Regions from separate parts of the Arthrobacter sp. 05T410 genome, predicted to be linked through region 2. Evidence: riboswitches for the same ligand, from Rfam matches in the RefSeq annotation. Region 2 holds a riboswitch; the other holds the start of a gene.
What was found. A riboswitch is a leader RNA that binds a small molecule or an ion and turns the genes downstream of it on or off. The one in region 2 is predicted to bind glycine.
Positions count from the first base shown of each region.

Region 1: it holds a riboswitch for glycine, as region 2 does, so the genes downstream of both, gcvP (aminomethyl-transferring glycine dehydrogenase) here and gcvP (aminomethyl-transferring glycine dehydrogenase) in region 2, are expected to answer to the same signal.

Region 1 is NZ_JBFTLP010000016.1:3,965-7,366, forward strand. It holds gene gcvP (aminomethyl-transferring glycine dehydrogenase) at 1-1,873, opposite strand, end outside; glycine riboswitch at 1,913-2,027, opposite strand; glycine riboswitch at 2,029-2,127, opposite strand; gene AC1DFR_RS16730 (TetR/AcrR family transcriptional regulator) at 2,396-2,935, opposite strand; gene AC1DFR_RS16735 (MFS transporter) at 3,003-3,402, shown strand, end outside.
Region 2 is NZ_JBFTLP010000030.1:34,175-37,576, reverse strand. It holds gene gcvP (aminomethyl-transferring glycine dehydrogenase) at 1-2,280, opposite strand, end outside; glycine riboswitch at 2,333-2,440, opposite strand; glycine riboswitch at 2,442-2,539, opposite strand; gene AC1DFR_RS21010 (hypothetical protein) at 2,844-3,402, shown strand, end outside.

The DNA.
Region 1 (3,402 bases), on a different contig from region 2:
CCGAAGCCGTGGCCACGACCACGACCTTCATGCCGGCCAACACGGCCGAGGCCGCGTTCGTGCCGTGCGCGGAGGCCGGGATCAGGCAGATGTTGCGCTGGGCATCACCGCGGGAGAGGTGGTAGCCGCGGATCGCCAGCAGCCCGGCGAGCTCGCCCTGGGAACCGGCGTTGGGCTGGATCGAGACCTGGTCGTAGCCGGTGATCTCGGTCAACTGGCCTTCGAGGTCCTCGATCAGTTCACGCCAGCCGGCGGTCTGGGATTCCGGGGCGAACGGGTGGATGGAGGCGAACTCGGGCCACGAGATGGCCTCCATCTCGGCGGTGGCGTTCAGCTTCATGGTGCAGGAGCCCAGCGGGATCATGGTCCGGTCCAGGGCAAGGTCGCGGTCCGAGAGGCGGCGGATGTAGCGCAGCAGCTGGGTCTCGGAACGGTGCGTGTTGAACACCGGGTGCTGCAGGTAGTCGGAGGTGCGCTCGACGGCGGGGTCCAGGCCGAACGCAGTGTCCGTGCCTGCAGCCGCGGCAGTCACGGACGCGCCGAATGCGGCAATGACGTCGGCGACGACGGCCACCGTCGTGGCCTCGTCGGCGGAGATGCCGACGGTGTCGGCGTCGATGGCGCGCAGGTTGACGCCCTTGGCGTCGGCTGCCGCGATGATCTCAGCTGCCCGGCCCGGCACGGAGACGGTGATGGTGTCGAAGAAAGAGGTGTGCAGCACGTCCAGACCGGCGGCCTTCAGGGAGGCGGCGATGGTCTTCGCGTGGACGTGTACCGCCTGGGCGATTGCCTTCAGCCCGTCCGGGCCGTGGTAGACGGCGTAGAAGGAAGCCACGATGGCCAGCAGGGCCTGGGCGGTGCAGATGTTGGAGGTGGCCTTCTCGCGGCGGATATGCTGCTCGCGGGTCTGCAGGGCCAGGCGGTAGGCGGGAACGCCGGCGTTGTCCTTGGAGACACCCACGAGGCGGCCGGGCATGGAGCGCTCGAGCCCCTTCTGGACGGCCATGTAGGCGGCGTGCGGTCCGCCGAAGAACAGCGGCACGCCGAAGCGCTGGGCGGATCCGACGGCGATGTCAGCGCCCTGCTCGCCCGGGGACGTGATCAGGGTCAGGGAGAGGAGATCTGCCGCGACGGTGACGAGGGCGCCGCGTTCCTTGGCGTCGGCGATCACGGCGGTGTGGTCGAACACGCGGCCGGAGACGCCCGGCTGCTGCAGGACGACGCCGTTGATGACCCCGTCGGGCAGGCCCTTGGAGAGGTCGGCGACCTCGACCTCGAAGCCGAGGGCCTCGGCACGGCCCTTGACGATCGCGATGGTCTGGGGAAGGCAGTCGGCGTCGAGGACGGTCTTGCCGTCGTGCGCCGTCTTGTTCTTATTCGCGCGGCGCATCATCAGCACGGCCTCGGCCACGGCGGTGGCTTCATCCAGCAGGGAGGCGTTGGCGATCGGCAGGCCGACGAGGTCCTGGACCATGGTCTGGAAGTTCAGCAGCGCCTCAAGCCGGCCCTGCGAGATCTCCGGCTGGTAGGGCGTGTACGCGGTGTACCAGGCCGGGGCTTCGAGGATGTTGCGGCGGATCACCGGCGGGGTGAGCGTGTCGTAGTAGCCCTGCCCGATCATCTGCACGGCGGTCTTGTTCTTCGACGCCAGCTTGCGCAGCTCGGCGAGGACTTCGACCTCGCTCAGGGCCGCGGCGAGCGCGAGGTCGGCGTCCTGGCGGATGTCCTTCGGAACGGCGGTGTCCACCAGGGCGTCGACGGTGTCGTAGCCGACAGCCTTCAGCATGGCGTCGACGTCGGCCTGGCGGCGCGCGCCGATATGCCGGTCAACGAAGGACGTGGAGGCTGGGGTAACAGTCACAAGGAACTCCATAACTCAGGCGGCGCAGGGTACGCCACATTGATTCGGGTTCCTCCCCGCTCTGTATTGGACCTGAGAGTTTCCGCGCAGCCCGCGTTTCAGGGCTCCGCTTGCACCGTCGGTGAGCACAGCATGTCCGGGACACGCCTGCTACTTTCCAGAGATGCCTTGCCGCGGCGGTACATGGGCCTGAGAGATTCCTGGGGAGGGTTTGCTCCTACGGCGCCTGCTTGTACCTACTTGCAGGACTCTCCCGCCGCAGATCAAAGGCGTATTTAATTAGGCGTTCAATCGGGGGTGACTACAGTCACAGCTCTCATTGTCCTATGCCGGGCGCGCGTCCGCAAACTCCCTCCCGGCGGCGGACCCAGGTTACGGGCCACGAGCCACCCGGTGGCGAATCCGGCGGCGCGAATTCGCCGGAAACGCCCGGAGTCGCCGCAACTTTCCGGCGTACTCGAACGCTTCCGGCGAATTCGGCGGGGAGTAGGGGGTCGGCGGGGAGTAGGGGGTCGGAGGGGGTGGGTGTGGGCTTCAGCCGCGCAGGCGCTCGACGGCGGCCAGGAGGCTCTGGACGTCCGCCTCGACTTCCGGCGGCGGCCCGCCGGGACCCCGCGCCAGCATGGCGTTGAAGTACAGCCCGTCCCCCATGCACAGGACGGCCTTCGCCATGGCGGGCCCGACGTCGGCCGCCAGCAGTTCCAGCCAGCTCGCCTGGCCGGCGGCGAAGCGGCGGAGCGTTTCCCCGTGCGCCACCTCGGCGAGCCGCGTGGCCGCCACGAAGACCCGGTCCATGGGCGTGTCCGCCCACACCGAGGACTTGATGAAGTACGCCGCCGCCCCTTCCGGGGCTGCCGCCATGGCCGCAACATCGGCAGCCAGGAGCCGGTCCAGCCGTTCCAGCAGGACCGCGATCATGGCCTCTTTGGTCGGAAAATGGTAGAGCAGGCCGCCCTTGGAGACGCCGGCCCGGCGCGCGACGGCGTCCAGCGTCGCGGCGCGTTCACCGACTTCGATGAGCAGGGATTCGAAGGCATCGAGGACGGCCTCGCGGGCGACGGGTTTCCTGGGCATGCCTCCCATCATGCCTGTCCGCGCGCGCATTTCTTAACTGTACCGTCCAGACGGTACAGTTATCCTTATGAGCATTCCATCGATCACCGTAGCCACCAGCACTCCTGCGGCCACCGGGCCCCGGGCACCGTGGCGTGACTGGGTGGCGCTGGCCCTGCTGATGTTCCCCGTCCTGCTCGTGGCCGTGGACAACACCGCGCTCACGTTCGCCCTGCCGGCCATCGCCAGCAGCCTGACCGCCTCCGGCGTCGAACTGCTCTGGATCGTCGATGCCTATCCCCTGGTCCTGGCCGGACTCCTGGTCGCGATGGGTTCCCTGGGCGACAGGATCGGCCGGCGCCGGCTGCTGTTCGTGGGCAGCGCGGGCTTTGCCGCGGTGTCGGCCGTGACGGCGTTCGCGCCGAGTGCGGAATGGCTGATCGCCGGCCGCGCCGGGCTTGGCCTTTTCGGCGCCATGCTGATGCCGT
Region 2 (3,402 bases):
CATCAACTTCACGTACGCCCAGGAGATCGGCAGGACACCGGCGGATCCGTAACGCGAAGCGGAGATGGCAACTCCCTTTCCCGGTTCGACCTTGTTCGCGTCCCCCGGCATGAACGGCGCCAGGTGGGCCTTTGCAGCAACCGGGCCAACGCCCGGTCCGCCGCCGCCGTGAGGGATGCAGAAGGTCTTGTGCAGGTTCAGGTGCGAAACGTCGCCGCCAAACTTGCCCGGCTGGGCCAGCCCGACGAGGGCGTTGAGGTTGGCGCCGTCGACGTAGACCTGGCCGCCGACGGCGTGGATCGCGTCGCAGACCTCGCGGACGTCGGCGTCGTACACCCCGTGGGTGGACGGGTAGGTGATCATGATGCAGGACAGGGCGTCCTTGTTGGCCTCGATCTTCGCCTGAAGATCCGCGTGGTCGATCGTGCCGTCCGAGGCTGTGGCCACGACGACCACCTTCATGCCGGCCAGCACGGCGGAGGCGGCGTTGGTGCCGTGCGCGGAGGCCGGGATCAGGCAGACGTTGCGCTGGGCCTCCCCGCGGGAGTGGTGGTAGCCGCGGATGGCCAGCAGGCCGGCGAGCTCGCCCTGGGAGCCGGCGTTCGGCTGGATGGAGACCTGGTCATAGCCCGTGATTTCGGCGAGGTCAGCTTCGAGGCCGCTGACGAGTTCCCGCCAGCCCTCGGTCTGGGAGTCCGGCGCGAAAGGGTGGATGGAGGCGAACTCTGGCCAGGAGATCGCTTCCATCTCGGCCGTGGCGTTCAGCTTCATGGTGCAGGAGCCCAGCGGGATCATGGTGCGGTCCAGGGCGAGGTCGCGGTCCGAGAGCTTGCGGATGTAGCGCAGCAGCTGGGTTTCGGAGCGGTGCGTGTTGAAGACCGGATGCTGCAGGAAGTCGGAGGTGCGCAGCACCCTCCCGGGCAGCTCGAAGCCCTTGGCCTCCACCACCGGACCGGCGCCAAAGGCGACGACGACCGCGGAGAGGACCTCCGGCGTCGTGGTTTCATCGACGGACACGCTAACTGTGTCCGCGTCGATGAGCCGCAGGTTGATGCCCCGGGCCTCGGCGGCGGCGATGACCTTGGCGGCCTTGCCGGGGACGCGGACCGTGAGGGTGTCGAAGAAGGACTCGCTCGCCAGTTCCCGGCCGGCGATCTTCAGCGTGGCGGCGAGGGCGCGGGTGTTGTTGTGGACGGTCTCGGCGATCGCCTTCAGTCCGTCCGGGCCGTGGTAGACGGCGTAGAACGAGGACACGATGGCCAGCAGTGCCTGCGCGGTGCAGATGTTGGACGTGGCCTTCTCGCGGCGGATGTGCTGCTCGCGGGTCTGCAGGGCCAGGCGGTACGCCGGGACGCCGGCGTTGTCTTTGGAGACGCCGACGATGCGGCCGGGGAGCGTGCGTTCCATGCCCTCGCGCACCGCCATGTACGCGGCGTGCGGGCCGCCGAAGAACAGCGGCACGCCCAGGCGCTGGGTGGAGCCGACGGCGATGTCCGCCCCCTGCTCGCCCGGAGGGGTGATCAGGGTCAGGGCAAGCAGATCCGCCGCCACGGTGACCAGTGCGCCGCGTTCTTTGGCCTCCGCGATCACGCCGGACTGGTCCCACACCCGGCCGGAGACGCCCGGCTGCTGGAGGACGAGACCGTTGATGTCGCCGTCGGGCAGACCGGCGGAGAGGTCAGCGACCTGCACCTCGAAGCCCAGCGCCTCCGCTCGGCCCCTGACGATGGCAATGGTCTGCGGGAGGCAGTCGGCGTCGAGGACGGTCTTGGCCCCGGCAGCGGACTTGTTTTTGTTGGCGCGGCGCATGAGAAGCACGGCCTCGGCAACCGCGGTGGCCTCGTCCAGGAGGGACGCATTGGCGACCGGGAGTGCGGTGAGGTCCTGGACCATGGTCTGGAAGTTCAGCAGCGCCTCGAGGCGTCCCTGGGAGATTTCCGGCTGGTACGGGGTGTAGGCGGTGTACCAGGCGGGGGCTTCGAGGATGTTGCGGCGGATCACCGGCGGGGTGACGGTGTCGTAGTAGCCCTGGCCGATCATCTGCACGGCCGTCTTGTTCTTGGAGGCGAGCTTGCGCAGTTCGGCCAGCACCTGGACTTCGCTGAGGGCGCTGTCCAGGGTGAGGGGCTTTTCCTGGCGGATGGAATCGGGGACCGCGTTGTCAACGAGGCCATCAACGCTGTCGTAGCCGACGGCCTTGAGCATGGTGTCGATGTCGGCCTGGCGGCGGGCGCCGATGTGGCGGTCTGCGAAGGTGGACGGGGACGATTGAACCGTCATGAGAGGAACTCCATAATTCAGGTGGCATCAAGACGCCACGATGATTCGGGTTCCTCCCCGCTCTGTATTGGACCTGAGAGTTTCCGTTTTGCCCTGCTGATAGCAGCGCGCCACTTGCACCGTCGGTGAGCCCGATTGCCCGGACTGCTTTCCAGAGTTGCCTTGCCGCGGCGGTACGTGGGCCTGAGAGATTCCTGGGGAGGATTTGCTCCTACGGCGCCTGCTGAACGTACCGGCAGGACTCTCCCGCCGCAGATCATAAGCTGTGCCACTGGTCGGTGACACAGCTCACAATTTATCCGGTTCCCGGGCAGGATGCAAAATTTATTTCAATTGAGTCGCTGTTCCCTCGGACGACGGCGGGAGCTCTTCGCCGTCGTCCGCTTGCGTGGGTGAGGCGCATGAGGGCCGTGACGTTGATCCGGAACACGCGGTCCCAGAGGTCGTCGTCCACCTCGTGGATCGGACCCAGGAGGTTAATCCATTCGGTGCATTATTCTGGACGGGATACCTTACTTTCTCGTGCGCGCCCCTCCCAGAGCGCCCATATGCAAGGAGCCTCCGTGAGCCTTCCGGATCAAGCGACGGAACAGGCAGCTCCCAGCCGACCACCAAGCCGGACTCCCGCCGGGGATGCCGCTTGGGGGTGGCTGATCGGGATCCTGGCAGGATTGCTCGGCTTGGGCCCTTGGCTGGTATCCGGCGCACAGCTCCCGTTGCAGAACTTGTGGGGCGCAGAGGTCATTCCAGACCAGATGCCTGTGTCGTTACTGCCGCTAAGCCAGTACGAACTCACCACGATCGTGGCCCTCCTCACCGTAGGAGGTGCAGCGGCCGGACTCGCGGTGCGCATCTGGTCTCCTGCCCGACGGCGGCTGGTGGCGTGGTGCGCGGCAGCCGGCGTTCTTGTGGTTCAGTTCACGGCGGCCGCCCAGTCCTTTACAGTGCTCGACGGCGGCTTGACGGGCGGAACAACGGCGAGCCTCTACTTCGCCGGGTTACTCGCGGGCGTGACCGCCTCGCTCGCTGCGGCCCTCGTGGCGCACCTGATGCTCTGCTCAAGGTCACGGAGCCTGACGGCATTGGGCGCCGGACTCATGGCGGTGCCGTTCGCGTCGTGGA